Rhizobium lentis: one gene and its partner. The protein of the gene in region 1 interacts with the protein of each later gene in a pairwise test. Links are inferred from orthologs where the notes say so. Each region holds a gene or a part of one and is shown on either strand. Other genes may lie near its edges. The genes, in order: J0663_RS13110 and grpE.

Region 1 (15,431 bases):
TCACCAATGCATCGCTCTTCATGGCCGCTTCGGCTGCCGCTGCCGTAGGCTTCCTCTATTTCGCGACCTCGAACCGCGCCATCGTGCCGGGCCGCTCGCAGTCGGTTGCGGAAATGTCCTATGAATTCATCGCCAACATGCTGAAGGAAGGCGCGGGCAAGCAGGGAATGAAATTCTTCCCGCTGGTCTTCTCACTCTTCATGTTCGTGCTGACGGCGAACCTGCTCGGCATGTTCCCGTATTTCTTCACGGTTACCAGCCAGATCATCGTCACCTTCGCGCTGGCGATCCTCGTTATCGGCACGGTTCTCGTCTACGGTTTCTACAAGCACGGCTTCCACTTCCTGAATGTCTTCGTTCCCTCGGGCGTGCCGGGCGTTCTGCTGCCGCTTGTTGTCGCGATCGAAGTCATCTCCTTCCTGTCCCGTCCGATTTCGCTCTCCGTTCGTCTTTTCGCCAACATGCTCGCCGGTCACATCACGCTGAAGGTGTTCGCAGGCTTCGTCGCCTCGCTTGGAGCCCTCGGTGCAGTCGGTGTCGGCGGCGCCGTTCTTCCCCTCATCATGACCGTCGCCCTGACCGGTCTCGAGTTCCTCGTCGCCTTCCTTCAGGCTTACGTCTTCGCGGTGCTGACTTGCATGTACCTCAACGACGCAATCCATCCGGGCGGGCACTAAGGATAACGACAACGACGTCTCCAGGGCGTCAGTCATTCGCCGCAACAACCATTTCAAAGGAGTTCAACATGGAAGCGGAAGCAGCAAAGTTCATCGGTGCAGGCCTGGCTTGCTTTGGTATGGCCGGTACGGCTCTCGGCCTCGGCAATATCTTCGGCAGCTACCTCTCCGGCGCTCTGCGCAATCCGTCTGCCGCCGACAGCCAGTTCGGCCGTCTGGTATTCGGCTTCGCCGTTACGGAAGCTCTGGGCATCTTCTCGCTGCTCGTCGCTCTCCTCCTCCTCTTCGCCGTCTGATATCGGCGAATAGATGGATCACGGCCTGCTGAGCGCATGCCGTGATCCTTTGCATTTGCAGTCCACCTGGAGGTGAGCATGTTTTTTGTGACCCCGGCTTACGCTGAAGAAGCACCGGCGGCAGCGACTGGCACGGATGCGCATGCCGCTCCGGCCGCAGGCGAGGTCCATACCGAGACCGGCGTTGCCGAAGGCGAGCACGCCCGCGGCCCGTTCCCGCCCTTCGATTCGACGACCTACGCGTCCCAGCTGCTCTGGCTGGTGATCACGTTCGGCGTCTTTTACCTCCTTATGCAAAAGGTCATCGCGCCGCGCATCGGGGCCATCCTCGACCAGCGCCACACGCGCATCTCCCAGGATCTGGAAGAAGCAGGCCGCCTGAAGGCTGAAGCCGACGCCGCCGTCGAGACCTATGAAGGCGAACTGGCCGCTGCCCGCGCCAAGTCGCATGCGATCGGCTCCGCCGCGCGCGATGCCGCCAAGGCCAAGGCTGAAGTGGATCGCCGCGCCGTTGAGGCCAGCCTGTCGGAAAAGATAAAGGCTGCCGAAGCCCGTATTGCCGATATCAAGGCGAAGGCTTTCGCCGATGTCGGCACCATTGCCGAGGAAACGGCGGCCGCCGTTGTCGAACAGCTGATCGGCGGTACCGCTGCTCAGGCAGACGTCGCCGCCGCCGTCGCGGCCGCCAAGAAGGAGGCTTGATCGATGGAATTTCATTTCGACGCGACTTTCTTCGCCTTTGTCGGCCTCATCCTTTTCCTGGCGCTGGTCGTCTATCTGAAGGTTCCGGGCATGATGGCGCGCTCGCTCGACGACCGCGCCGACCAGATCCGCAATGAACTGGCCGAAGCCAAGCGCCTGCGCGAGGAGGCCCAGCACCTGCTCGCCGAGTACCAGCGCAAGCGCAAGGAAGCGGAAGCCGAGGCGGCCCATATCGTTGCCGCCGCCGAGCGCGAAGCCGAGATGCTGACCGCCGAGGCGAAGAAGAAGACGGAAGAATTCGTCGCCAACCGCACGGCGCTTTCCGAGCAGAAGATCAAGCAGGCCGAGGCTGATGCGATGAAGGCGGTGCGTTCCGCCGCAGTCGACCTAGCGATCGCGGCCGCAGAAACGGTGCTCGCCAAGAAGGCGGACGGCAAGGTCCAGTCCGAACTCTTCGGCAACGCCGTCGGCCAGGTCAAGACGCGGCTCAACTGAGGCGTTTTCGAAAAGATTGGGACTGAAGGCCGGGCATGTCCCGGCCTTTTGTTTTGCGGCAAAGCTCGTTTTTACGCAGCCTCTAACTCAAACTCCGGAACGGCTGAAAACGAGGCGCGGCGCTGCCACTTGTCTCTTCTCCCCGGTGGGGCGAAGAGGGAGCAGACCGCGCCGACCTCCCTAACCTTGCCGTCGCGTTCGACATGTCCTCGCTCTCCGTTTACGGGGCCAAGGCATGGCAAAGAAGAATTCGTCGACAATGCCCGCAGTCTGAAGATCGGGCCTTTTGATCTAGTCCGAGATCAGTTCATCCATCTCAGGACCGTCCCCATCCTTGCGCAAGGGTCGAAAACTCATCCGATGCAGCGAGCAGGGACCGTGCTTCTCGATGCCGGCGCGGTGCTGTGCCGTGCCGTACCCGACATGTGCGGCAAAGCCGTAATCCGGAAATACGGTGTGCGCCCGCGCCATCATCCGGTCGCGGGTCACTTTGGCCACGATCGAGGCGGCGGCGATCGAGACCGAGCGGGCATCGCCCTTGACTACGGCCTGTCCGGGGCAATCGAGGCCGGGCGGCACGTCGAGCCCATCCGTCAGCACATAGCTTGCGGGAACGGCGAGGCTGCAGATGGCGCGGCGCATGGCGTCGAGGCTCGCCTTGCGAATGTCAGTCTCGTCGATGCGTGTGGAGCTGGAGGAGGCGATGGAGACGGTCGCGGTCGCGAGAATTTGCGCGAACAGTTCCTCGCGTCGTTGCGCCGATAGCTGTTTGGAATCGTTGAGGCCTTCCGGGATGCGCCGGGGATCGAGGATGACGGCGGCGGCCACGACAGGCCCGGCCAGCGGTCCGCGGCCTGCCTCGTCGGCGCCAGCGACCGGCCAGTGGCCGGCCTTGCGGGCCTTCAGCTCGAGTTTGAAATCCGGCACGAGCGGGGCCGTGTCGAAAAGCAGGGGAGAATCGGGTGGCGTGCGAGGTTTCATGCGGCTGAACCTCGCACGCCAACCCGATTTCCCGCAAGTCCCCGGATCAGGGCGGCGGCCGGGGACGGTCCGGCGGATGGTGGCGGTCAGGGCCATCCGCGGGAATTGCGCTCGGGGCTCGAAAACAGGGCGGTTTTTCTGAGCAGCCGATGCGCAAAGCTCGAAGCAATTCCAAGAAAGTGTGAAGTGATTTTCCCAGGCAAAGCGCGAAGCGGTTTTGCCTGAATTACGCAAACACAAAAGGCTAGAGCAACGACAGCTGCACGCCGCTGCCATCGGGCGGCACGAACAGATCGTCGCGCAACGGCACGCTGCGGCGCGTCAGCTCGAAGCGCCTGGCCGCCATTTCGAAGCGGCGCGCGATCTGCCAGGCATAGGGGCCGGCGCCTTTCATGCGCTTGCCGAATTCGGCATCGTAATCCTTGCCGCCGCGCATCGAGCGCACCAGCGACATCACATGCCGGTAGCGATCAGGATAATTCTGCAGCAGCCAGTCTCGGAAGAGCGCGCTGACTTCAAGAGGAAGCCTCAGGATGACGTAGCTCGCCTCGGCAGCACCGGCGGCCTTCGCCGATTCGAGGATGCGCTCCAATTCGTGGTCGTTCAGCGCCGGGATCAGCGGGGCGGCCATCACAGCCGTCTGGATGCCTGCTTCGGCAAGCGTGTGGATCGTCTCCAGGCGCCGCGGCGGCGTGGCGGCGCGTGGTTCCATCGCTCGGGCAAGCTTGCGGTCGAGCGTCGTCACCGAGATGCCGACGCGCACCAGGTTTTTCCGCGCCATCTCCTGCAGGATATCGAGGTCACGCAGGATCATCGCTGATTTTGTGACGATCGATACCGGATGGTTCGCTTTGTTCAGGACCTCGAGGATGCCGCGCATGATGCGCCATTCCTTCTCGATCGGCTGGTAGGGGTCGGTATTGGTGCCGATCGCGATCACCCGTACCTTGTAGCCCGGCTTGGCGAGTTCCCGCTCCAGCAGCTTTGCCGCATCGGGCTTGGCAAAGAGCTTTGTCTCGAAGTCCAGCCCGGCGGAGAGCCCCATATAGGCGTGGGTCGGCCGGGCGAAGCAATAGATGCAGCCGTGCTCGCAGCCGCGATAAGGATTGATCGAGCGATCGAAGGAAATGTCAGGTGATTCGTTTCGGGTGATGGCCGTGCGCGGTTTTTCGACCTGCACTTCCGTCCTGAATGGCGGCAGCTCTTCCCATGTTTGCCAGCCGTCGTCGAAGGTCTCCCGCTGCAGCGCCTCGAACCGCCCCGTCGGGTTCAATCCCGCCCCACGCCCGCGGCGCCGATCGACCTCGACCCGCAGACCGGAGGAAACGATCATCGCATCGGCAATATCTGCCGTATTGGCAGGCGCGAACGCGGCCTGCCCTGCCAGGGACTGCTCTCTCATCGGATTCTCCCGCGGCGGAAAAGCCACTGCCTCCGCCCGTCTTGATGATTAAATTCCTATCGACAAAATGAGAACAATGCAAGAACAAAATGCGCGAAACGGCGCTGGCAAAAATTTGTGCGGCGCATTATAGATGATCAATGTTGACGGTTGTTCTCGAATGCCAGGATCAGGAATCCGAGCTGGCGCAGACTTTATCGGTATTGGTGGCAGGCGCGGTGGAAGGGCTGGTCAGCGATGTGATCGTGCTCGATCACGGCTCGCACGATGGCACCTCGCGGGTCGCCGATGCCGCCGGCTGCCGCTTCCATTCGCAATGGGATATCAAGGACATCGTCCGCTCGGCCCGCGGCGAATGGCTGCTCTTCGTCGAGCCGGGCGCCAGACCCCAGGCCGGCTGGATCGATGAGATCGCCGAATATATGGCGCTGAACAAGGCGCCGGCGCGCTTCACCGCTTCGCGCGGTTACCGGCGCCCGTTCTTTCAGCGCGTCGCTCGCACTCGGCCGCCGCTGGAACTGGGATTGCTGATGCCGAAGAACCAGGCGCTCGCGACCGTCAAGAGTGGCATGCGCCTTGCCGACTTCGTCAGGGGCCAGAAACCGCGCAAACTCGCAAGCGAGCTCATTCCCTCCTGGGTCACTCGCGCCCGCTAAGCAGTTTCACTCGTGGTATCCCAAAGGCAGCCGTGGCATGCTTCGCCCCTGTCGTGCAAAGATGGCACCCGATCGAATTTGGCGCTATAATTCCCTTATGGCGCCGCCGAAGCGCCCCGCTTCGCTGGATGGCCATGGAATGCCGTTAGACGGCAGAACAGGTCGGCAAACTCTCCTCTTCTGCCGGAAGCCCGGCGAAAGGAGGTGCGTCATGGCACGCGGTGGGATTTACCGCGTGCGCTGTAGGATCTACGGCGGACGCAATATGATTTACGGTCTGCTGGCCGTCATATTGCCGACAGTGATGATCGCGCATCCGCATTCAGCAGCGTCGCAGACGATGCTCAGTTGCGCAGGCCGGTCCGACGTCATCAGTTTCCTCGACAGGAATTTCGGCGAAAAACTCACCGCGGTCGGGCTGGTCAACCAGAACTCCATTCTCGAGGTCTATGCCGCCAAAAGCGGAACCTGGACCCTCGTCGTCACGGATGTTCACGGCACAAGCTGCATTCTGCTGTCGGGTGACAGCTGGGAAACGATGCCGGCTCTGCCGGGCATTGAAACATAGCGCATGACCAAAGGGGATGTGAATGCGGGTCAGCCGGGTTACTTCTTCGCGCCGCGTTTCAGATGCTCGTCCAGGCGCGGCATGATCTCGACGAAATTGCACGGCGCGCTGCGGTAGTCGAGTTGTCCTTTGAGAATGCCGTCCCAGGCGTCCCGGCAGGCGCCGGGCGAGCCGGGCAGCGCGAAGATGAAAGTGGAATTGGCGACGCCGGCCGTAGCGCGCGACTGGATCGTCGCCGTGCCGATCTTCTCATAGGAAATACGGTGGAAGACGGCGGAAAAGCCGTCCATGCGCTTTTCGAACAACGGTTCGAGCGCTTCGGGCGTCACGTCGCGTCCGGTAAAGCCGGTGCCGCCCGTCGTGATGATGACGTCGATCTCGTCCTGTTCGGTCCAGGCCTTGACCCGCGCGGCGATTTTCTCCCGGTCGTCGGGCACGATCGCCCGGTCGACCAACCGGTGGCCCGCCTCGGCGATCCGCGCCGCCAGCGTATCGCCCGACTTATCGGTTTCCGGCGTGCGCGTATCCGAGACGGTGAGAATCGCGATGCCGACGGCGATGAAGGGCCGCTTTTCGTCCAAACCTGCCATCACATGCCTCCCGAAATGGTTTCCGTCGCCTGGAAATACCAGTCGGGCCGCGCCTCGTGAAGAGCCGCCGCCGCCTGTTGTGCGGCGGCCGTATCCGCAAAGATACCGAAGCAGGTGGCGCCGGAGCCGGACATGCGGGCAAGCAGGGCGCCCTGAGCCAGCAGCATCGCCGCGGTCGCCGCGATCTCGGGAACGGCGTCGCGCGCCGGCGGCTCGAGGTCATTGCGGGCGGCGGCGATCGCCGCCAACCAGGCGCCGCGCCCATGGAGATTCGGCGCCAGGCTGAGGGCCGGGTTGTCCTTTGCCTTGAGCCGGCGGAAAACCTCGGGCGTCGACACGCCCTTCAGCGGATTGGCGAGCACCATGGCAAAGGCCGGAAGATCGCGTAAGGCCTCGATCTGTTCGCCGATACCACGGGCAATCAGCGGCCGGCTCTCAAGGCACATCGGCACGTCGGCACCGAGCTTGAGCGCGAGGCTGGCAAGCGCCTCCACCGGCAGGCTCATACCCCAGAGGCGCATCAGCCCCCGTAAGGTCGCGGCCGCATCGGCCGAGCCGCCGCCGATGCCGGAGGCGATCGGCAGGTTCTTTTCGAGGTGGATGTGGACGGGGAAGGCGAGGCCGCCCACGACCTCGCGCAGAAGATCGCGCGCCCTGAGCACCAGATTGGTGCCACCGTCACCGGCAAGAGTTTCGCCGAAACGGCCCGATAGCGTGAAGACGTCGGCCTGAGCGGGCAGAAAGCCCAGGCGGTCGCCGCAGTCGGCGAAGGTCACCAGCATATCGAGCAGATGATAGCCATCTGCCCGCTGGCCCGTCACATGCAGGGCGAGGTTGATCTTCGCGCGCGCCTCTTCGGTGACGCCGAAAGCGTCGGCCAGGCCCTCCTCAGGCACAGGTCGCGCCCTTAGGATTTCTTGTCGACCGGTGGCGGCGTGACGGGCGCCGGATCCGGCTGCTTCTTGTCGGCCGCCTTCGCGTCGTCGCTGTCGACGGGCAGGCCATTGGCGACCTTGTCCTTGATCTTCGGAATTTCGGCCGCTTCAGGCTCTGAGGCGAGGGCCCGGTTCCACTGGTAGACGGCTTCGAGCTTGCGCCCGACGCGCCAATAGGCATCACCGAGATGATCGTTGATCGTTGCGTCGCCGGCCTTGATCTGTGCCGCCCGTTCCAGCTCGTCGACGGCGTCATCGAAGCGCTTCAGCCGGAAATAGGCCCAGCCGAGCGAATCGATGATGTAACCGTCGTCAGGGCGCAGCTCGACCGCCTTCTTGATCATGGCGAGACCCTCTTCGAGATTCCGGTTCATATCGATCCAGGAATAGCCGAGATAGTTCAGCACCTGCGGCTGGTCGGGGTTGAGCTCCAGGGCCCTGCGGAAGTTCGGTTCGGCCTGGTCCCACTTCTTCAGCCGCTCATAGGCAATGCCGCGCTGGAAGAAGACGCTCCAGTTGGCGCGGCCGGCGATCGGGCCGATCGCTTCGACCGCCTTGTCGTAATTGGCGGCCATCGCCTCGTAATCCTTGGCGTCGGAGAGCACGCTGCCATAGGCGAGGTAGCTGCGGATATCCTTCGGGTCGGAGGCGATCAGCGCCTGCAGGTGTTTGCGCGCCTCGTCCACCTTGCCGCCCTGGGCCAGGGCGAGGCCGAGCTGCAGTTCGGAAATGCGCCGCATCGGTGAATTTTCCGGCACCTTCTTGTAGAGCGCGATGGCGCGGTCCATCTGGTTCTGCTTTTCGGCGATGCCGCCGAGCAGCACCAGCGTATCGGCACTGTTGGGGTCAAGCGCCTTGGCGGTCTGCAGGTAGAGCGAGACGATGTCCTCGGCGCCGTCGCGGTTCAGCGCGCCGCCGACCGAAAACAGCACGCCGGCAGCCCCTTCTTTGGCAGTCTTGACCTGCTGCTCCTGCTTCTCACCCTTTTCGATACTGTCGCGCAGCGCATTCAGCGGCGCGTAGTTCGGCAGCAGATTGTCGCCGACGGAGACGGCGTCGAGCGCCTTCTGCTTGTTGCCCTGCGTCGCTTCGAGGCGGGCCAGCGCCATCACCGCGCGCATGAAGGTGTCGGGCGCCGTCGCGCCCCCTTCCTTGTCGAGCACTGCGTCGTTCAGATGCTGGCGGGCCGATTTCACGTCGCCGGTAACGACGGCGATCGCGCCGGCATTGTAATTCTGGAAGATGCGGAACCAGTCCGGTCCCTTCATCTTCTCGACCATGGCGAGCGCTTCCTTGCCGCGGCCGGCGCCGACGCGGGCCCAGGCGAGCAGCAGGTCGTTCATCATCCGGTCGAGATCGTTCGGCCCCTTATACTTCAGAATGGACTCGGCGGTCTTGTAATCGTCTCGGCGCACTGCATCCATGCCGCGCACGATCGTGGTGATGCGTTCGACTGAGGGATCGCCCTTCAGATCGTTGGCATATTTGACACCTTCCTTGATATCGCCGTTGAGCAGCAGCGAGATCATCAGCCGCTGGCGAATCTCCGGATTGCCTGGCTCGATCTGCAGCGCCTTCTTGTAGAGCTCGATCGCCATTTCGTAGTCGTGATCGACATCGGCCGTGCGTGCGGCGAGGAAGGCGCCGGAAAAAGTGGTGACGCTATCGGCATCGAAACTGTCGGTCTTGCCGGCCTCGCCCGCCTTGGCCGCATCCTCGGCACTCACGCCGGCGACACCGCCGAGCGAAAGGACAGCCGCCAGCGCTGCGCTCGTAAGAAGACGGATGGCAAATCTCTGCCGCATCAGGAAACCTTTCTTCGAGAGCGTCCGGGTGTCATGCCGGTCGCAAATCAGTTGTGATCACTGATTCATAACAGGATGGCTTTTTTGGAGCGGCGCTGCAAGAAAATCAGCCTCCGATCGAGGGCGTTCGATCAATTGACGCGCTCGACGCAGAAGTCGATCACCTCCATCAGGGCAGATTTCCACACCGTATCGGGAAGCGGCGCCAGGGCATCCCGCGCGATCGTGCCGTAATGGATCGCCCGAGCGATCGTATCGCTGAGCGTGCCATATTTGGTGATCAGCCCCAGCGCTTTTTCCAGGTTGGCGTCGCTGCTGTTGCCGGCCTCGATCGCATCGCGCCAGAAGGCGCGCTCCTCTGCGGTGCCGCGGCGATAGGCGAGGATGACGGGCAGGGTGATCTTGCCTTCGCGGAAATCGTCGCCGACATTCTTGCCGAGATCGGCGGCCTTCCCGCCGTAGTCGAGCGCGTCGTCGACGAGCTGGAAGGCAAGCCCGAGATTCATTCCGTAGGATTTCAGCGCGTTGCGGCCGGAGCGGCCGGCGTCGGCGACGATCGGTCCGACTTCGGCGGCGGCGGCAAAGAGGGCGGCCGTCTTGGCGCGGATGACGGCGAGATAATCATCCTCCGTCGTCTCCATGTTCTTGGCGACGGAAAGCTGGAGCACCTCGCCTTCCGCGATCACGCAAGCCGCGGAAGACAGAACGTCGAGCGCGTCGAGCGAGCCGACATCGACCATCATGCGGAAGGCCTGGCCGAGCAGGAAATCGCCGACCAGCACGCTTGCCTGGTTGCCCCAGATCATCCGCGCCGTCGATTTGCCGCGGCGCAGGTCGCTTTCGTCGACGACGTCGTCATGCAGCAGCGTCGCCGTATGCATGAACTCGACCGACGTGGCGAGCTTGACGTGATTTTCGCCGCGGTAGTCGAACAGCGAGGCGGCGGCCAGCGTCAGCATCGGCCGCAACCGCTTCCCGCCCGACGAGATCAGATGGTTCGCCACTTCGGGGATCATCTGCACGTCCGAGCCGGCCTTGGACAGAATAAGCTGGTTCACCCGCTCCATGTCAGCCCTGGTGAGATCGACCAGCGGCTTGATGGATGCCAGTTTGTTTTTGCTTTCTTCAAGCGGTATGACCACGCCCAACGACCCGGACTCCTGTTCATTCATTGCAGCTGACAATAGAAAGGGGCGATGGACGCGGCAAGAGGTGAATTGTCGCGCAGGACGAAATTGGAAGGAAAACGACGGCAAATGCATGAGCTTATCCGCGCCAACGACCCCGTTCTGCTCTCCTATGCCGAGAGCCTGATGAAGGATGCGGGCATTCACTGCTTCATCGCCGATCAGGGCATGAGCGTGCTGGAAGGCTCGCTCGGCATGCTGCCGCGCCGTCTGCTGGTGGACGAGGAGATGGCCGATCAGGCCCGCCGCATCCTGATCGACGCCGGTCTCGGCGGCGAACTGCGCGACAGAAAGTGAGCGCGCGATGACCGCGAAGCCCGCCCAAACCATCGATGCCTTCCATCGCGGCGCCTTTCACGTGGTGCAGCCCAGGGGCAGGGGCCACCGCTCCGGCATGGACGCGATGCTGCTGGCGGCGCTTGTCGCCGATGACCGTTCGATCAGGGTTGCCGATCTCGGCGCCGGCGCCGGCGCCGCCGGCCTCGCCGTCGCCTCGCGCCTTGCCAGGGCTGAAGTGGTGCTGTTCGAGCGTTCGGCCGAGATGGCCGATTATGCCCGCCGCAGCCTCCTCCTGCCCGAAAACCTCCATCTTGCGGATCGCGTCGGCGTCGTCGAGGCCGATGTGACGCTGACCGCCAGGGCGCGCAACGATGCCGGCCTCATTGATGAGAGCTTTCACCACGTGATCATGAACCCGCCTTTCAACGATGCCGGCGACCGGCGCACGCCGGATGCACTGAAGGCCGAAGCCCACGCGATGACCGATGGCCTGTTCGAAAGCTGGATCCGCACGGCCGGCGCCATCATGATCCCGGGCGGGCAATTGTCGCTGATCGCCAGACCCCAGTCGATCGCCGAGATCATCGATGCCTGCGGCCGGCGTTTCGGCGGCATCGAGATCACTGCCATTCATCCGCGCGCCGGTGAAAATGCCGTGCGCATTCTGGTGACCGCGATCAAGGGCTCGCGGGCGCGGCTGTCGCTGCGCGCGGCCCTCATCATGCATGAAGAGGGGAGCCACAAGTTCTCCCCTCTCGTCGATGATTTCAACAATGGCCGGGCGGCCTATGCGAGGCTTCGATCCTCAACAGCTAGCCGGTGACGAAATCGAGCAGCAGCTTGACGTTCAGCCCGGCGATGACGATCGCGATCACATAGGAAACGCCGCTCAGCCAGCGCGGCGCCACCAATTCGCCCATCTTGGCTTTGCTGGCGGTGAACATCACGAGCGGGAAGACGGCGAAGGAAAGCTGCAGGCTGAGCACCACCTGTGTGAGGATCAGAAGTTCTGCCGTTCCCTGGTTGCCGTACCATATGGTGACGACCGCCGCCGGCACGATGGCGATGGCGCGGGTGATCAGCCGGCGCACCCAGGGTTTCAGCCGGATCTTGAGAAAGCCTTCCATGACGATCTGGCCGGCAAGCGTTGCCGTCACCGTCGAATTGAGGCCGCAGCAGAGAAGTGCAATGCCGAACAGCGTCGGCGCGATCGCCAGACCCAGCAGGGGCGACAGCAACGAATGCGCCTCGCCGAGTTCGACGACGTCGGTCTTGCCGTGCGCATTGAAGGCGGCGGCCGCAAGGATCAGGATCGAAGCGTTGATCAGCAGCGCGAAGCAGAGCGCGACGGTGGAATCGATCGTCGCATAGGTCAGCGCCTCCTTCTTCTCGGGAACCGTATGGCCATAGGCCCTGGTCTGGACGATGCCGGAGTGAAGATAGAGATTGTGTGGCATGACGGTCGCGCCGAGGATGCCGAGCGCGAGATAGAGCATCTCCGGATTGCTGACGATTTCGGTCGTCGGGAAGAAGCCCTTGATGACAGCGCCCCATTGCGGATCGGCAAGGAAGATCTGCACGCCGAAGCAGAGCGCGATGACGCCGAGAAGCGCGATGATGAAGGCTTCCACCCAGCGGAAGCCGAGCTTCTGCAGGAAGAGGATCAGGAAGACGTCGAGCGCGGTGATGAGAACGCCGAGCTCCAGCGGAATGGCGAAGAGCAGGTTGAGGCCGATTGCCGTGCCGATCACCTCGGCGATGTCGGTGGCGATGATGGCGATTTCCGCAAAGGCCCAGAGCGGCACTGAAACCCATTTGGGGAAGGCGTCGCGGCAGGCCTGCGCGAGGTCGCGGCCGGAGGCGATCGCCAGCCGCGCGCAGAGCGATTGCAGCACGATCGCCATCAGGTTGGAAAGCAGGGCGACGGTGAGCAGCGCATAACCGAATTTCGAGCCGCCGGCGAGCGAGGTCGCCCAGTTGCCGGGATCCATGTAGCCGACGGCGACCATATAGCCCGGCCCGGCGAAGGCCGCCGCCCGGCGCCACATCGAGCTGGGCCGTCCTGTTCCGACGGTGCGGTAGACATCTGACAGTGACGCCTCTCCACGTTCGTGCCGCCAGCCATTGTTTACATTGGGATTGAGGGCGTCCATGCCGTTTTCACCTGTTTGTTGTGGGTGCACTATGACGGATAAGAATGATAATGCAAGTCATTCGCAACAAGAAAACCAATCTCCATGTTTTCCAGAACGCGGCCATTGCGTTTGTCGTTCCAGCGCATACATGGAATGCCGACGCGGATTGACGATCGGGCGATCCGAAGCGAAGGATGGGAAATGGCCGGATTCTTGAGAAAATTGCTGCCGAAACGGTTCCGCAAGGAAGGCGTCGTAATCCCGGTGGTCAGGTTGCAGGGCGCGATCATCAGCGGCGGCGGCCAGTTCCGCCCCACCCTCAATCTCGCCAATGTCGCCCCCGTCCTGGAAAAGGCCTTCGCCATGAAGGAGGCGCCGGCCGTTGCCATAACAATCAATTCGCCGGGCGGCTCGCCGGTCCAGTCCCGACTGATCTTCACCCGCATCCGCGAGCTCGCCCGCGAAAAGCAGAAGAAGGTGCTGGTCTTCGTCGAGGATGTCGCCGCTTCCGGCGGTTACATGATCGCGCTTGCCGGCGACGAGATCATCGCCGACGCCACCTCGATCGTCGGCTCGATCGGCGTCGTCTCCGGCGGTTTCGGCTTTCCCGAACTCCTGAAGAAGATAGGCGTCGAGCGCCGCGTCTATACGGCCGGCGAGAACAAGGTGATCCTCGATCCGTTCCAGCCAGAAAAGGAAAAGGACATCGAGTACCTCAAAAGCCTGCAGCTCGAAATCCATCAGGTGTTCATATCGATGGTGCGCGAGCGCCGCGCCGGCAAGCTGATGGACGATGCGACGGTCTTTTCCGGACTGTTCTGGAGCGGAACCCGCGGCCTCGAACTCGGCCTCGTCGACGGCCTCGGCGACATGCGCCAGGAATTGAAGCGGCGCTACGGCCAGAAGACCCGGCTTCAACTCGTCACCGCCAGCCGCGGCCTGTTCGGCCGCCGTATTCCGGGCGTATCGCCGGTTTCGCTCGAGGGGGCGGCATCCGCTGTTGCGACAGGGCTTGTCGAAGCGGCGGAAGAGAGAGCATTGTGGAGCCGCTTCGGGCTTTGAGAGGAGCAAGAGAGGGGCATGGCACAGCTTATTACCATTCTGGTCCTGGTCTTTTCCGGCTGGTGGCTCTACCGCCGCTTCGTCTCCGATGCCCGCAAGCTCGCCGAAAAGTCGCGCCGCGCTGAAAAGGAGCGCCAGACGGGCGCGATTGGCACGCTGGTCAAGGATCCGGCGACAGGCGAATACCGGCTGAAGCGCGATGGGGAATAGGCGGGCGCGACTGTACCGGCCTCTCGCCCGGCGCTTGCCCCTCATCCGCCTGCCGGCACCTTCTTGGATAAGAAAAATGTAGGATATTGATGCTTGCCGGGCGGGTGGCCGCCCGCCCGGCAGCTGGTTGTCGGATCGTCACCTTCTTAGCCGTTTTGGGCTGTGGGGAGCAGGATCGCAACCGGCTCTTCATCTGGCCCGTGTGGTTGCAGGAACCTTGGGGTTCGTATCCAAGACAGGGACGACGAAGATGACCGATAATAGCATGATCTGTGCCGGAATCGATGTCGGCAAAAGCCATCTCGACATTGCCCTTCATCCCAGCCGCGCAAGGCTGAGGGTCACTTATGACGCTGCTGGCCTGAAGGCGCTTGACGCCTTTCTTCAAGAGCATGACGTCAGCCGCATCGGCTTCGAAGCCTCCGGCGGCTATGAATGGCGGTTGCTGGCGCATCTGCGGGCCGGCAAGCGGCCGGCGGCGCGTCTGCAGCCGGCGCAATTGCGCTTCTTCGCCAAGAGCCGGCTCAAGCGAGCCAAGAACGATCGCCTCGATGCCGTGCTGATTGCGCTCTTCACGGCAAGCCTCGAGCAGTTGCCGGCGCTGCCGGACGCACGCTTCGACAAACTGGCCGCCGAACTGACCTATCTGGAACAGATCGAGCAGCAGATCGCCCTGGTCAAGACCTTTGCCGAGACCGCCTTGTCGGAGGCGATCAAGCGCCGTCATGCGCGCGAGGTCGCCCGCCTCGAAACCTGCCGAAAGGCCCATCTGCTGCGGCTCGAAAAGACGGTTCGCGACGATTGTGACCTTTCGCAACGGCTCGATCTGCTGACCTCTATCAAAGGCATCGGGCTGCGCAGCGCCCTGTGCCTGATCATTCGGCTACCCGAGCTCGGAAATGCTGGCCGCGGCGAAATCGCCGCCCTTGCCGGCGTCGCACCCTATGACGACGATAGCGGTAAATATCATGGCAGACGCCGCATCCAGGGTGGTCGCGAACGCCTGCGAAAGAGCCTGTTCATGTGCGCGTTTACGGCAACCCGGCACAATCCGGATCTCGCCTCTTTCTACACGCGCTTGCGTCAGAGCGGAAAGGAGCACCTGTGCGCCGTTATAGCCGTCGCCCGAAAACTCATCGTTCTCGCCAACACAATCCTCTTTCGCAAGACCGAATGGACGCCACAACACCGCAAGAATTAAACATGGTTGCTCCCCGTAAACGGGGCGAAGGGGATATGCCGCACCGGTTTCCTCAATATCGACGCAGTGTTTGGCACGTCCCCTCGCCCCGCGAGCGGGGAGAGGGTTAGGGTGAGGGGCAGCCGAATTCCTCTCCATGTCGGCACCACCACCTCCGCGATCGCCGCAAAAGCCTTGACCCCCGCCGCCCTCCATGGCACCTGTCGCGCCGATCTATCACGCCAGCGGTGCCATTCCATGTCAGCTCTCC
Region 2 (14,570 bases), 520 kb from region 1 along the record:
GCATCGCGCTCGCTGTCCTGCTGTTTGCCACCCATCTAGGTTACGGCGCCTATGCACTTTATCTTGCGCCGCGGCCCGCCCCATTGCCCGAAGACAAGCGGCCGGTGGCGCGGCTGGTGCAGCCCGCCATCGACCAGGCGGCGAAGATGGGCAACGACGCCGATCGCAATGCGATCTTCGAGACCCATCTGAAGCTTTCGGCCGAAGCGCCGAAAACCGGCGGGCGCAAGCCCGACATCATCGTCTGGCCGGAAACCTCGATCCCCTTCATCCTGACCGACAACCAGGATGCGCTGACGCGGATCGCCGATACACTCGACGACAACCAGATCCTGATCGCCGGCGCGGTGCGCGCCGAGGAGATGGGGCCCGGCACGCCGGTGCGCTACTACAATTCGATCTATGTGATCGATGGCCGCGGCCAGATCATCGCCGCCTCCGACAAGGTGCATCTGGTGCCTTTCGGCGAGTATCTGCCCTTCGAGGACATGCTCACCGAACTCGGCATCCAAAACGTCGTCGAGATACCGGGCGGGTTTTCCGCCGCCGCAAGCAGGCACCTGCTGGCGCTGCCCGGCGGCCTCAATCTTTACCCGCTGATCTGCTACGAGATCATTTTTCCCGCTGAAATGACCGGCGACATAAACGACGCGAATGCGCTCCTCAATATTACCAATGATGCATGGTTCGGCATCACGCCCGGCCCCTATCAGCATTTCCAGCAGGCGCGGGTGCGGGCCGTTGAAACCGGCCTGCCGCTGATTCGCGATGCCAACAACGGCATTTCGGCGCTGGTGAACGCGCATGGGGAAATTATCGCCGGCCTTGATCTTGGAGAAACCGGCTTTATTGATGCAACTGTCGATAGCTTCGGCGAAAGGTCCGGAACCACATACCCCCACCAGACATACTTCTGGTTGACCGAGGCACTGCTGATTCTGATTGCGCTGATTTCTCGCGCAGGTTTTATTTGAGGGTCGAATTGACCAAAAACCCCTAAAATTGCATAGTGATGACAATCGGCGTTGTTAACGTGGCATGACGGTGGATTCCCCACTGCTTGCAACGTGGCGTTTTGGGATGGATCAGGGGTATGCCGGTTGGAAACAGAAATTCGTAGCTAGGGCACGACAATGATTGAAAACAAGAAGAAGCCTAATCCGATCGACATCCACGTTGGCAGCCGCATTCGCCTTCGCCGAACGATGTTGGGCATGAGCCAGGAAAAGCTTGGCGAAAGCCTCGGCATCACTTTCCAGCAGATCCAGAAATATGAGAAGGGCACAAACCGCGTCGGCGCAAGCCGTCTGCAGAACATCTCGAGCATCCTCAATGTTCCGGTCTCCTTCTTCTTCGAGGATGCGCCCGGCGAACATTCCGGTGCTGTCGGCGGCATGGCCGAAGCCTCCAGCTCGAATTATGTGGTCGACTTCCTCTCTTCCTCTGAGGGCCTGCAACTCAACCGCGCCTTCGTCAAGATCTCCGACCCCAAGGTTCGTCGCAAGGTCGTGGAACTGGTCAAGGCGCTCGCTGCCGAAGCCGACGCCGACTGATCCGGGTCCCATCACGGAAATGAAAAAGCGGTCGAAGGGCCGCTTTTTTGCATTTTCGGGGCAAAATTTGTCACTTTGCCGCAGATATAAAGATATATTTATGTCCTTCTGCGCTTGTCATCGGCTGCCGAACTGAGTACCTACTAGCGAGCTATTATTCTTTGAGGGGAATCCCGGAATGCGCGCGAATTATCTCTTTACCAGCGAATCTGTTGCCGAAGGTCACCCGGACAAAGTGTGTGACCGCATCTCCGACGAGATCGTCGATCTGGTCTACCGCGAAGCGGCCAAGACCGGCGTCAATCCGTGGGGCGTGCGCATTGCCTGCGAAACGCTGGCGACGACCAACCGCGTCGTGATCGCCGGCGAAGTCCGCCTGCCGCCGAGCCTGATGAAGAAGGACAAGGACGGCAAGGACGTCATCAATCCGTCGAAGTTCAAGGCCGCCGCCCGCCGCGCCATCAAGGATATCGGCTACGAACAGGACGGCTTCCACTGGAAGAAGGCCAAGATCGACGTGCTCCTGCACTCGCAGTCGGCCGACATCGCACAGGGCGTCGACAACGCCGCCGACCAGCAGGGCGACGAGGGCGCCGGCGACCAGGGCATCATGTTCGGTTACGCCTGCAAGGAAACGCCGGACCTCATGCCGGCTCCGATCTATTATTCCCACAAGATCCTGCAGCTGCTCGCAGTCGCCCGCAAGAAGGGCGACGGCGAAGTCGCCAAGCTCGGCCCCGACGCCAAGAGCCAGGTGACCGTGCGCTACGTCGACGGCAAGCCGTCGGAAGCGACCTCGATCGTGCTTTCGACCCAGCATCTCGACGATAGCTGGGACTCGAACAAGGTCCGCGCCGTCGTCGAACCCTATATTCGCGAAGCGCTCGGCGAACTGAAGATCGCCGAGGACTGCAAGTGGTACATCAACCCGACCGGCAAGTTCGTCATCGGCGGACCGGATGGTGATGCGGGCCTCACCGGCCGCAAGATCATCGTCGACACCTACGGCGGTGCCGCTCCGCATGGCGGCGGCGCATTCTCCGGCAAGGACACGACGAAGGTCGACCGTTCGGCCGCCTATGCCGCCCGCTATCTCGCCAAGAACGTCGTGGCCGCCGGTCTTTCCGACCGCTGCACGATCCAGCTCTCCTACGCCATCGGCGTCGCCCAGCCGCTGTCGATCTATGTCGACCTGCACGGCACCGGCAAGGGTGTTTCGGAGGACCAGGTCGAAGCTGCGATCCGCGAGAACATGGACCTGTCGCCGTCGGGCATCCGCCGTCATCTCGACCTCAACAAGCCGATCTATGCCAAGACCTCGGCTTACGGCCATTTCGGCCGCAAGGCCGGCCGCGACGGCTCGTTCTCCTGGGAACGCACCGACCTCGTCAAGGCGCTCAAGGAAGCCGTCAAGACCAAGGCGGCTGCATGACGGATATGGAACGCCGGGGACGGGCGACCGAAGCCTTTTTCGGTCGCCGCAAGGGAAAGGCCTTGCGCGAACAGCAGGCCGAGACACTGAGCAGCCTGCTCCCGGCATTCCTCATCGATCTCTCGGCGGCTCCCCCAGAGCCGCTGACATCCCTCTTCCCGGTTCCCGTCGAGACATTGCGGCTGGAAATCGGATTCGGCGGCGGCGAGCATCTGATCCACCGCGCGCTGGAGAGATCTTCGACCGGTTTCATTGGCGTCGAACCCTTCGTCAACTCCATGCAGAAGCTGCTGTCACGCGTCCGTGAGACGGGCGCGCGCAACATCCGCGTCTATAATGACGACGCGACGCAGCTGCTCGACTGGCTGCCCGACGCTTCGCTCGACCAGATCGATCTGCTCTATCCCGATCCCTGGCCGAAGCGGAAGCACTGGAAGCGGCGCTTTGTCTCGAAGACCAATCTCGACCGCTTTCACCGCGTGCTGAAGCCCGGCGGGCTCTTCTGCTTCGCCTCCGATATCGACACCTACGTCAACTGGACGCTGATCAAATGCCGCGACCATGGCGGCTTCGAGTGGCTGGCCGACAATGCGGCGGATTGGCTGACGCCCTATGAGGGCTGGCCGAGCACCCGCTACGAAGCCAAGGCGCGGCGTGAGGGCCGGTCGTCGGCCTATCTGACCTTCAGGAAGATCTGAGGCCGAGGCAAGCACGGTGGCGCGACAATTGTCGGCCGGCTAATGACGCGCGTGTCTGTAAGTAGGCTGCGCGTGATGTCGCAATATCAGCCGCGACAGCAACGAAACCAAATAAACCATCCGCGCACCGAAAAGGGCGGTGAAACAGAGCAGACGCTATTTGACGGTCAGTGCAGGCTGACCGTCTTCAGTTCATCCTCGGCGGCCTTGAAGAAGGTGCTGGAACGGTTGTCCGTCAGCAGAATCGGCGTGCCGTCGGCGCCGAAGAGCGCCCAGAGATCGACATTCGGATCGATATCCGGCGCCTCGGGAAAGCACTTGGCGACCTCTTCGGTGCGCATCTTCCTGATATAGGCGACCTCGCCGTTGCCGATATGGGCAAGCTCGGATTTGGTCAGACGAGACGTGGCTTCTTTCATCAACATTCCTGTTCCTCCGGCAGAAGGGACCAACGGTTCAACAAACCGTTGTGCTACTGTGAGACCGAAATGTTAATTTTCTTGACCATGCGGGCGGGTTCCGGTCGAATTAGATCGACGGAGAGCAGACCGTTCTTCAGGCCGGCGCCGAGCACCTGCATGCCGTCGGCAAGAACGAAAGTCCGCTGGAACTGGCGGGAAGCAATACCGCGATAGAGATAGTCCCGCTCGCCCTGCTCCGCTTGGCGGCCGCGGATCAGAAGCTGGTTTTCCTCGGTGGAAACGTCGAGTTCTTCCTCGCTGAAACCGGCAACGGCCAGGGTGATGCGCAGACGTTCCGGCGCACCGCTATCGGCGGCGATGCGCTCGATATTGTAGGGCGGATATCCGTCGCTCGCCTTTGAAATGCGCTCCAGCGTCTTTTCCATGGCGTCGAAGCCCAGAAGCAGCGGGCTGGCGAAAGGGGTAATGCGGCTCATATTTTTCAAGTCCTTGACGCAAGCGACCATCCCGGACCTTACACGCAGCATCCGGATGCCGCTAATATGGGGGCATGAGCCCGGCGCTGCAAGGCGCGGCCCGCCCTCCCCGATTTTAAGTTCGCGGCGACCGCCTCCTTGCTTGACAAAGGGCTGGCTGCCTCGCATCAAAACGTGCCCGCGCGGCATGTGCCGATTTGTGACGGGAAATGAAGAGATGGTATTTGCCGGAAACGGCATGGCGAGGAGGGGCGATCGGAATGGCAAGCGTGAGAAAAATCATCATCGACACGGATCCCGGCCAGGACGACGCGGCGGCCATCATGCTTGCCTTCGGCAGTCCTGATGAGCTGGAAGTTCTGGGGATTACCACTGTCGCCGGCAACGTGCCGCTTTCGCTCACCAGCCGCAATGCCCGCATCGTCTGCGAGCTCTGCGGCCGGACGGAGACGAAGGTGTTCGCCGGTGCCGACAAGCCGATCGCCCGCAAGCTGGTGACGGCAGAACATGTGCATGGCAAGACCGGCCTTGACGGCCCCGCGCTCGACGAGCCGACGATGGCGCTGCAGCCAGGCCATGCCGTCGATTTCATCATCGAGACGCTGCGCCGCGAGCCGGAAGGAACGGTGACGCTCTGCACGCTCGGGCCGCTCACCAATATCGGCATGGCCTTCCGCAAGGCGCCCGACATCATCCCCCGCGTGAGTGAGCTGGTGATGATGGGCGGCGGCTTCTTCGAGGGCGGCAACATCACGCCCGCGGCAGAATTCAACATCTATGTCGATCCCGAGGCAGCCGACATCGTCTTCCGCTCGGGCGTACCGATCGTGATGATGCCGCTCGACGTGACGCATCAATTGCTGACCCGCAAGGACCGGGTGAAGCGCATGGCCGAGATCGGCACGGCGCCGGCAAAGGCGATGGTCGAGATGCTGGAATTCTTCGAGCGCTTCGACATCGAGAAATACGGCTCCGACGGCGGGCCACTGCATGACCCGACGGTTGTCGCCTATCTCTTGAAGCCGGAACTTTTCCAGGGCCGGGACTGCAATGTCGAAATCGAAGTCCAGTCCGAACTCACCGTCGGCATGACCGTCATCGATTGGTGGCATGTGACCGACCGCAAGCACAACGCCAAGGTGATGCGCTTCGTCGATGCGGACGGCTTCTTCGATTTGCTGATCGAACGCTTCGCCCGCATCTGATCCTTTGTCGCTCCCTTCTCATCGACGGAGAAGGGAGCGACCTCAGGCGTCCTTCTCGTCGAAGACGGAATTGGTTTCGGCTTCGGCCGGCTTCGGGCCGCCCTTGGCGACGCCGACCATGGCCGGGCGCAGCACGCGCTCGCCGATTGTGAAACCGGCCTGCACGACCTGAACAACTGTGTTATTCGGCACCTCGGCGTTCGGCACCTCGAACATCGCCTGATGGAAGTTCGGATCGAATTTCTGACCGACCGGCTCCAGCTTGCGAACGCCGTGGCGTTCGAGCGCTGACAGCATGGATCGCTCGGTCATCTCGACGCCCTCGATCAGCGAGGTGAGCCCGGCATCGGCTGTCGCCTTGGCCTCCGGAGAGATGGCGTCCAGCGCCCGGCGCAGATTGTCCGAGACGGCGAGCATGTCACGGGCGAAACCGGCGACGGAATAGGATTTCGCATCCTTCACCTCACGCTCGGTGCGGCGGCGCAGATTGTCAATCTCGGCAGCGAGGCGCAGATAGCGATCGCGCAGCTCGGCATTTTCGGCTTTGAGAAGCTCGAGGGGGTCCGGCTGGCTTACCTCCTGCCGCTCGGTTGCTTCAGGCTCGACGTTGACGGCAGCGTCGGCTGCGGCATCAGCCGCAGTTGCGTCAGGTCCGTTTTTCGTCGTTTCATCGGTCATGACGGTCTCCGGTTTGGTATTTTCAGATGCGCCCGATATCGAGGTTTGACCAAAAAAAATCAAGTCTGCGTGACAAAGAAGCGAAAATTCCAGGCCTTCGGCATTTGCGACGTCAAAGGGGATTGCGCGAAAGGCGAGAGACGAGCTGCGCGGTGTAATCCACCATCGGCACAATGCGGGAATAATTGAGCCGCGTCGGGCCGATGACGCCGACGGCGCCGACGATGCGATCGTCATCGTCACGATAGGGCGCGACAATGAGCGACGAGCCGGACAGCGAGAAGAGCTTGTTTTCCGAACCGATAAAGATACGCACGCCCGAGCCGCTCTCGGCGAGATTGAGAATCTCGATCAGGCTGTCCTTCTTCTCGAGATCGTCGAACAGCAGGCGCAGCCGGTCGAGATCCTCGGCGCCGGCGAGGCCTTCGAGCAGATTGGCGCGGCCGCGAATGATCAGCTGGGCGGGCTTTCCCTCATCCGGGCTGCCGGCCCAGACGGCGATGCCGCGCTCGACGAGATCGCGTGACAGGGCATCGAGCTCGTGACGGACGTCGTCCTTCAGCCGGCTCAGCTGCTTGCGCAGCTCCGACAGGGTCTGGCCGGACATATGGGCATTGAGGAAATTCGCCGCCTCCGTCAGCTGCGAGGAGGTGACGCCCGCCGGCAGCTCGATGATGCGGTTTTCCACCTGATCGTGATCGCCGACGAGCACGGCGAGCGCTTTTGTCGGCTCAAGCCGGATGAACTCGACATGTTTGAGCACCGGATCGCTTTTCGAGGTGATGACGAGGCCGGCGCCGCGCGAGATGCCCGACAGCATCCGGCTGGCCTCGTTCATCATCGATTCCACCGGATTGCCGCCGCTTTCGGCGCGCACCTGGCGGTCGATATTGGCCCGGTCTTCGGCGGAGAGATCGCCGACCTGCATGAAGGCATCGACGAAGAAACGCAGGCCGATCTGGGTCGGCAGCCGGCCGGCGCTGACATGCGGGGAATAGATGAGACCGAGCTCTTCGAGATCGCTCATGACGTTGCGCACGGAGGCCGGCGACAGCGACATCGGCAGCAGGCGCGACAGGTTGCGCGAGCCGAGCGGCTCGCCGCTTTCGAGATAACCTTCGACGATGCGGCGAAAAATTTCTCTGGACCGTTCGTCCAGCGCAGCAACGGCATCCGAAACCGACGTCGACCTGATGCCCATAAACCTTTTCAAACCCATCCTGATGATGCTCCCGAAAATATAGTCAAACTCGCACCCGTGGCAAAAGGGAATTTGCAAATGAGCGCCGCCAATCGTAGAAGCGGTCAACAACTCCAGGAGATAAGAATGCGGCCTTCAGGCAGAAAAACCGACCAGATGCGCAAGGTCTCGTTCGAGCGCAATTTTTCCAAGCATGCAGAAGGCTCCTGCCTGGTGAAATTCGGCGACACGCATGTGCTCTGCACGGCAAGTCTCGAGGACAAGACACCGCCGTGGCTGCGCAACACCGGCAAGGGCTGGGTCACGGCCGAATACGGCATGCTGCCGCGGGCGACCGGCGAGCGGATGAAGCGCGAGGCCGCCGCCGGCAAGCAGGGTGGCCGCACCCAGGAAATCCAACGGCTGATCGGCCGCTCGCTGCGCGCCGTCGTCGATCTACAGGCGCTCGGCGAACGGCAGATCACGCTCGATTGCGACGTCATCCAGGCCGATGGCGGCACGCGGACGGCCTCGATCACCGGCGGCTGGATCGCGCTTTACGACTGCCTGAAATGGATGGAAAGCCGCAACATGATCAAGGTCGACCGGGTCCTTAAGGATCATGTCGCCGCCATCTCCTGCGGCGTTTTCGCCAGCCAACCGGTGATCGATCTCGATTATCTCGAGGATTCCTCGGCCGAGACCGATGCGAATTTTGTCATGACCGGCGCCGGCGGCATCGTCGAGATCCAAGGCACGGCCGAAGGCACGCCGTTCAGCGAAGAGGAATTCACCTCGCTGATGCAGCTTGCCAAGAACGGCATCGGCGAACTCGTCGCTCTGCAGAAAGAGGCGATTGCGGGATGAACCCCATGCTGGAAGGCATGTTGGAAACGGCGCTCTATGCGCGGGACCTCGACCAGGCCGAGACGTTCTACGAGGACGTTCTCGGGCTGGAGAAGATCACCCGGGCCGGCAACCGACACGTCTTCTTCCGCTGCGGACCCGGCGTCCTGTTGATCTTCAACCCGGAGGAAACGGTCAAGCCGCCGGCACCGGAGGCGCTGCAGGTGCCTCCGCACGGCACGACCGGCCAGGGTCATGCCTGCTTCCGAGTGTCCGGCAGCCAGATCGATGCGATGGCCGAAAGGCTGATTGCCGCCGGTGTGGCGATCGAATCCGAGGTGCACTGGCCGAATGGCGGCCGCTCGATCTATTTTCGCGATCCGGCCGGCAACAGCCTGGAATGCGCGGAGGCAAAAATCTGGGGCATCGAACAGGATATCTGAATGCGCAAGCTCGAAACCAAAACCATCGTCGTCGCCAGCCACAATGCAGGCAAGATCCGGGAGATCCAGGAACTGATCGGGCCGCTTGGCTTCACCGCTAAATCCGCCGCCGAGCTTAATTTCGTCGAGCCCGACGAGACCGGCACGAGCTTCGAGGAGAATGCGACGATCAAGGCGGTCGCCTCGGCCAATGCCGCCGGCATGCCGGCGCTGTCCGACGATTCCGGGCTGGTGGTCGACGCACTCGGCGGCAATCCCGGCGTCTACACCGCCAATTGGGCGGAGACGTCGGACGGCAGGCGCGATTTCGACATGGCGATGGCCAAGGTGGAAAAGGCGCTGCAGGATGCCGGGGCCACGACGCGCGAACAGCGCGGGGCGCGTTTCGTCAGCGTGCTCTGCCTGGCATGGCCGGACGGCCACACCGAACTCTTTCGAGGCGAGGTCGAAGGCAGCGTCGTCTGGCCGCCGCGCGGCACCCAGGGCTTCGGCTACGATCCGGTCTTCCAGCCCGAGGGTTACGACGTTACCTTCGGGGAAATGAGCGGCGAGGAAAAGCACGGCTGGAACGTTGGCAAGCCGCAGGCGCTGTCGCACCGGGCGCGCGCCTTCAAGCTTTTCGTCGAAACCTGCCTGGAGGCATAGGATCGGTCCGTGGGCAATTTTGACACGCCAAGCCTGTCGCGCGACGCCGCACTTCTGCCCGATACCGGCGAGCCCGGTTTCGGCGTCTATGTGCATTGGCCCTTCTGCGCGGCGAAGTGTCCCTATTGCGACTTCAACAGCCATGTGCGCCATCAGCCGGTCGATCAGGAGCGCTTTGCCGCCGCCTTTCTGAGGGAAACGGCGGCGGTCCGGGCACTCAGCGGGCCGAAGACGGTGTCCAGCATCTTCCTCGGCGGCGGCACGCCGTCGCTGATGAAGCCGGAAACGGTCTCCGCCATTCTCGACGGCATCGCCCGGCACTGGCACGTGCCCGCCGGCATCGAGATCACCATGGAGGCCAATCCGTCGAGCGTCGAGGCCGAACGCTTCCGCGGTTATCGTGTGGCCGGCGTCAACCGTGTTTCGCTCGGGGTGCAGGCGCTTAATGACCGGGATCTGAAATTCCTCGGCCGGCTGCATGACGTCGCCGACGCGCTGAAAGCGATCCGACTGGCGCGCGAGATCTTCCCGCGCATGTCCTTCGACCTCATCTATGCCCGGCCGGACCAGACGGTCGAAGAGTGGGAAAGAGAGCTGAAGCAAGCGATCTCCTATGCGGTCGACCATCTGTCGCTCTATCAGCTGACCATCGAGGAAGGCACGCCCTTCTATGGCCTGCACAAATCAGGCAAGCTGATCGTGCCGGATGGTGAGCAATCGGCGCTGCTCTACGAGGCAACGCAGGAGATCACCGCGCGCGAGGGCATGCCGGCCTATGAGGTCTCCAACCATGCCCGGCCGGGTGCCGAAAGCCGGCATAACCTCACCTACTGGCGTTACGGCGATTATGCCGGCATCGGCCCCGGCGCCCATGGCCGGCTGACGCGCGGGCCTGAAAAGATCGCCACCGCCACCGAGCGCAAGCCGGAGGCCTGGCTCGAGATGGTCGAGCGCGATGGCCACGGCATTCTCGACGAGGAGCGGCTCGGCTACGAGGAGCAGTCGGACGAGCTCTTGCTGATGGGACTGCGGCTGAGAGAAGGCGTCGATCTCGCCCGCTGGCAGCAGCTTTCGGGCCGCGAACTCGACCCGAAACGCGAGGAATTTCTGCTGCAGCACAAATTCGTCGAGCGGATCGGCAATTCGCGGCTGCGCTGCACGCCATCCGGCATGCTGATCCTCGATTCCGTTGTCGCCGACCTTGCTTGCTGACATTCGGGCCTGCTGACATTCGGGGCCGCGGCGTTCGGGAAATCGGCTGATCCCGGCGCGGCGGCGATGCCGCCGTCCACGCCGGAAAGACTTCTCAGCGATGGCCGGTAGCGCCCGATTTGAAAAGGCTGCCTGTCGGCGTCTTCAGGAACATGTCCAGCGGTATATGCTCCTGGTGCAGGAAGCCGGTCGCCGGCAAGAGGCCGTCGCGGACCATTTCGATGACGGCGACGACGGAGGCCGACGTCGTCCAGGCAATCGCCGTACGGCGGGCGCCGGCAATCTCGATCGGATAATAGGCACGCACGAATTCCTTGCGGCGCAGGCTGCCGTTCTCGGTGCCCTCGGCGGCAACATGGACATAGACGACGTCGTCTTCGACAGGCGGCTTGGCATTGGTCAGAATCTCGCCGGCGAGCTCGCGCTTGTCGCGCATCAGCAGCTCATGGAAGAAGAAGTTCATCAGCTCCATATGGCCGGGATAACGCATGGTCTTGTAGTCGAGATTGTCGACCTTGCCGAGCATGGTGTCGCACATGGTGCCGAGACCGCCCGAGGTCGTGAAGGCTTCGAGCTTGACGCCGCCGACATAGGCGGTCTCGTGCCACTCCATCGGCGAGACGAGCTTGCGAACGCCGCCCTCGATGACCTCGCAATCATTCAGATATTCATTGACGACGCCTTCCGGCGACCAGTTGAAGGCATAGCCGAGAAGGCCGGTCGGATGCTGCGGCAGGGCGCCGACGCGCATGCGGATCGACCGGCAGCGATCGAAGCCGTCGGCGAGGCTTGCGCCGACGATGCCGACGAAACCCGGCGCCAGGCCGCATTGCGGCGCCATCAGGCCACGGGCAGTCTTCGACAGCTCGATGATGAAATTGGTCGTAGGCACATCTTCGGTCAGATCGAAATAGTGGATGCCGGCAAGATGGGCGGCGCGGGCCAATTCGATGTTCAGATGATAGGGCAGGCAGGACAGCACCGCCTCGACGCTCGAGAGCAGCTCGCCGATGACCGCGGGATCGGAAATATCGCCGGTGCGGCACTTGAATGGCACCTCGGCCAGCGGCAGCTGCGCATCGACGCCGATCACCTCGAAGCCGCCTTCATGCAAAAGCGTGGCCGCCAGCCGCCCGACCTTGCCGAGACCGAGAACGGCGATCTTTCTAAAACTCATTCATTCCTCCCGCGCGCCTCTTCGACGCTTCTGCTCTTATCGAATCGTATTCCAAGATGCCGCCCATTTGCGGGCGGCACATCTCGGGCCGGAGGTATAGAATAAAAAGCTCATAAAAGAAAACGGCCGGAATCGCTTCCGGCCGTCGAATTCTCGCTGCACAGGGCGTTCTTCGAACGCGCCAGGGACGCTTGCGCGGACTATTCGTTGATCAGTCGCTTCAGAAGCTCGATTTCGTGCGAAAGCTTGGTGTCGCCGGAAATCAGCTCCTCGATCTTGCGCACGGCATGCAGCACGGTCGTGTGATCGCGCCCGCCGAAACGGCGGCCGATCTCCGGAAAGGAGCGCGGCGTCAGCGTCTTCGACAGATACATGGCGATCTGGCGTGGCTTGACGATGACGCGGGTGCGGCGGTTGGAAACCAGTTCCTGGCGCGAGACATTGTAGTGCCTGGCGACGATGCGCTGGATGTCCTCGATGCGCACACGGCGGGGCTCGCCGGAGCCGACGAGATGGGCGAGCAATTCGTCCACACGTTCGATCGACAGGTTCGGCTCGAAGGAGCGGCGGAAGATCAGCTGGTTGAAGGCGCCTTCGAGTTCGCGGCCGCTGGCGGTAATATTGCGGGCGACGTGCTGAAGCAATTCGGCCGGAATTTCGAGCGACGGATCCTCGAGCCGGGCCGCGGCCAGGCGACGCTTGAGGATTTCGAGACGCATTTCGTAATCCGGCGCGTCGAGTTCGATCGCCACGCCGCCCTGCAGGCGCGAACGGACGCGCGGGTCGAGCGACTCCAGTTCCCACGGCGCGCGGTCGGCCGCGACGACGACCTGCTTGGCGCTGTCGAGCAGCATGTTGAGGAGATGGCAGAATTCGTGCTGGATCATCTTGCCCTGCAGGAACTGCATGTCGTCGATGATCAGGAGATCGATGTTGCGCAAGGAATCCTTCAGAGTCAGCGCGTCGTTGTCGCGGATCGCCGTGGCGAAACGCCACATGAAATATTCAGCCGTCAGATAGACGACGCGCAGAGCCCGCGGGTTCTGCACCGCCGCATTGGCGATCGCCTGCAGCAGGTGGGTCTTGCCAAGGCCGACCGTCGAATGGACGAAGAGCGGGTTGAAGCGCACCGCGCCGGAGCCGGCTTCGGCGATCGTCTTGGCAGCCGCAAGCGCGACGCGGTTCGAGCTGCCTTCCACGAAAGTATCGAAGGTGAAACGGCTATCGAGCGGCGAGCCGAAGAGCGGCGTACCGAGGCTTGCCGGCCGTGCGGCCGCAACAGCCGAAACCGCCTGCTGGATGGCCTGGCCGGCTGGCTGGGCGCTTGGCGGACGGCGCATTTGGGCGGGAGCAGCCGGCTCGGGCTGGACCACCTCGTCGACGGCCTTCATGCCGCTGCGCGTTGCCGTGCGCACCAGGATTTCGATCTTCAGGATTTCCGGGTCTTCGGCCTGGAACAGACCGGTGATGAGATCGAGATAACGATTGTTGATCCACGACTTCAGAAAGGTCGTGGGAACCGAGAGCCGAACAACGCTCTTCGATACAGAATGCAGCTTCAGCCTGGCAAACCAGCTGGCATAGACGTCCGGACCGACCTGGGCCTTCAAGCGCGCGCTGACGCGCTCAAACAAAATGCTCTGCTTCATTTCCGCCTTTACTTCCCCCACTTCCAGGCGAATGGAGCCGAACGCCTGCGGTGCCGCATCCCCATTGTCGAGCCCGCCCGCCTTCATCGTATTCATCTGCATAGTGCCGCCTTTCCATTCCACCGGGCGGCCTCCGCTAAATCAGCCGCCCGATTATTCCCCGCTTTGACGGGCCGGCGGCATCCTCATGAAGCCGCTTGCCTGCCGGTTCACTCAAACACGGCGCAGAAATCCGTTGCAGGTACCGCGTTCATGCGGCACCTTCATCCGGCTTTCCGTGCCAGGCTGGCGGTCAATCCTCGTTTCGGCCGACCAGCCCGAACGCAATAATACTATCCCCTATCCGACAGCCTCACGTTAAACGTGTGGTTGCCCTAGGCACAAAACATCCCTGCCCCGTAACAGCCACGTTACAGGCCCAACTCCGTCAAGTGCTTGAAAAAACGGAAGCGCAAGGCTCCGTAACAAATGGCACAAACGTATCGCCCCGCCGACGTGGCAGTTAAGACCGAACTCTGCAGGTGATGTCCGCGCCCTCTGTTGGAAGCCATTTAGGCAGGATCAAATGGCAAGATCAACGATGAATTTTACGCAAAATTAAGAAGCGACCATTGACTCCGCCCGCCCTTTTCGGGCGTCACACCAGCGTCAAAAAAGAATCGCTTTTGAATCAAGGAGATTCCCCGTTCGGGCTATTTTGACACGCATTGAAAGAAAAAAAATAAAAATCTTCTTGACTCGCCCATGGTCCCGGACGCGCGGCCTAGAGTCGCGAGGCCCCAAAGCATCCTTGCGCAAGCCCTTGTTTTTAAATGCTTTTTCCTGTCATGGCACTGACACGAAACAGTCGCGCAATTAACCACGAAGAGGCCAATCGACGGAATCGAAAAAGCCCGGCAAAATTACCGGGCTAATCATAACGAGGAGGTCGTTAATGGACGATTACGCGGTCGC

The links.
Region 2: the proteins of J0663_RS13110 (region 1) and grpE interact in binary tests that used the Escherichia coli proteins (3 or more experiments, as listed by UniProt). The link is inferred for Rhizobium lentis from one-to-one orthologs.

Annotation. Positions count from the first base shown.
Region 1 is NZ_CP071454.1:2,713,057-2,728,487, forward strand. What follows is about bases 10,557-13,491. They hold J0663_RS13110 (Nramp family divalent metal transporter), read right to left. Parts: upstream 12,727-13,491; coding sequence 11,386-12,726; downstream 10,557-11,385. Other genes in these bases: J0663_RS13100 (putative signal transducing protein), read left to right, coding at 10,557-10,591; J0663_RS13105 (tRNA1(Val) (adenine(37)-N6)-methyltransferase), read left to right, coding at 10,599-11,396; J0663_RS13115 (S49 family peptidase), read left to right, coding at 12,910-13,491. Outside these bases: J0663_RS13040 (F0F1 ATP synthase subunit A), read left to right, coding at 1-677; J0663_RS13045 (F0F1 ATP synthase subunit C), read left to right, coding at 746-973; J0663_RS13050 (F0F1 ATP synthase subunit B), read left to right, coding at 1,052-1,675; J0663_RS13055 (F0F1 ATP synthase subunit B), read left to right, coding at 1,679-2,170; J0663_RS13060 (ribonuclease HII), read right to left, coding at 2,462-3,151; J0663_RS13065 (PA0069 family radical SAM protein), read right to left, coding at 3,396-4,553; J0663_RS13070 (glycosyltransferase family protein), read left to right, coding at 4,694-5,209; J0663_RS13075 (hypothetical protein), read left to right, coding at 5,421-5,777; moaB (molybdenum cofactor biosynthesis protein B), read right to left, coding at 5,816-6,367; J0663_RS13085 (4-(cytidine 5'-diphospho)-2-C-methyl-D-erythritol kinase), read right to left, coding at 6,367-7,263; J0663_RS13090 (tetratricopeptide repeat protein), read right to left, coding at 7,275-9,107; J0663_RS13095 (polyprenyl synthetase family protein), read right to left, coding at 9,239-10,255; more of J0663_RS13100, read left to right, coding at 10,364-10,556; more of J0663_RS13115, read left to right, coding at 13,492-13,770; J0663_RS13120 (hypothetical protein), read left to right, coding at 13,789-13,980; J0663_RS13125 (IS110 family RNA-guided transposase), read left to right, coding at 14,231-15,181; J0663_RS13130 (glycine--tRNA ligase subunit alpha), read left to right, coding at 15,419-15,431. UniProt on the Escherichia coli protein: H(+)-stimulated, divalent metal cation uptake system. Involved in manganese and iron uptake. Can also transport cadmium, cobalt, zinc and to a lesser extent nickel and copper. Involved in response to reactive oxygen.
Region 2 is NZ_CP071454.1:2,196,812-2,211,381, reverse strand. Bases 4,647-7,588 are described here. They hold grpE (nucleotide exchange factor GrpE), read right to left. Parts: upstream 6,465-7,588; coding sequence 5,829-6,464; downstream 4,647-5,828. Other genes in these bases: hrcA (heat-inducible transcriptional repressor HrcA), read right to left, coding at 6,577-7,588; J0663_RS10605 (nucleoside hydrolase), read left to right, coding at 4,842-5,786. Outside these bases: lnt (apolipoprotein N-acyltransferase), read left to right, coding at 1-974; J0663_RS10630 (helix-turn-helix domain-containing protein), read left to right, coding at 1,134-1,553; metK (methionine adenosyltransferase), read left to right, coding at 1,732-2,985; tRNA (guanine(46)-N(7))-methyltransferase TrmB, read left to right, coding at 2,982-3,683; J0663_RS10615 (BQ00720 family protein), read right to left, coding at 3,851-4,108; J0663_RS10610 (Hsp20 family protein), read right to left, coding at 4,156-4,581; more of hrcA, read right to left, coding at 7,589-7,665; rph (ribonuclease PH), read left to right, coding at 7,792-8,511; J0663_RS10585 (VOC family protein), read left to right, coding at 8,508-8,933; rdgB (RdgB/HAM1 family non-canonical purine NTP pyrophosphatase), read left to right, coding at 8,934-9,578; radical SAM family heme chaperone HemW, read left to right, coding at 9,588-10,790; J0663_RS10570 (saccharopine dehydrogenase family protein), read right to left, coding at 10,885-11,967; chromosomal replication initiator protein DnaA, read right to left, coding at 12,168-13,718; rpsT (30S ribosomal protein S20), read right to left, coding at 14,559-14,570. UniProt on the Escherichia coli protein: Participates actively in the response to hyperosmotic and heat shock by preventing the aggregation of stress-denatured proteins, in association with DnaK and GrpE. It is the nucleotide exchange factor for DnaK and may function as a thermosensor.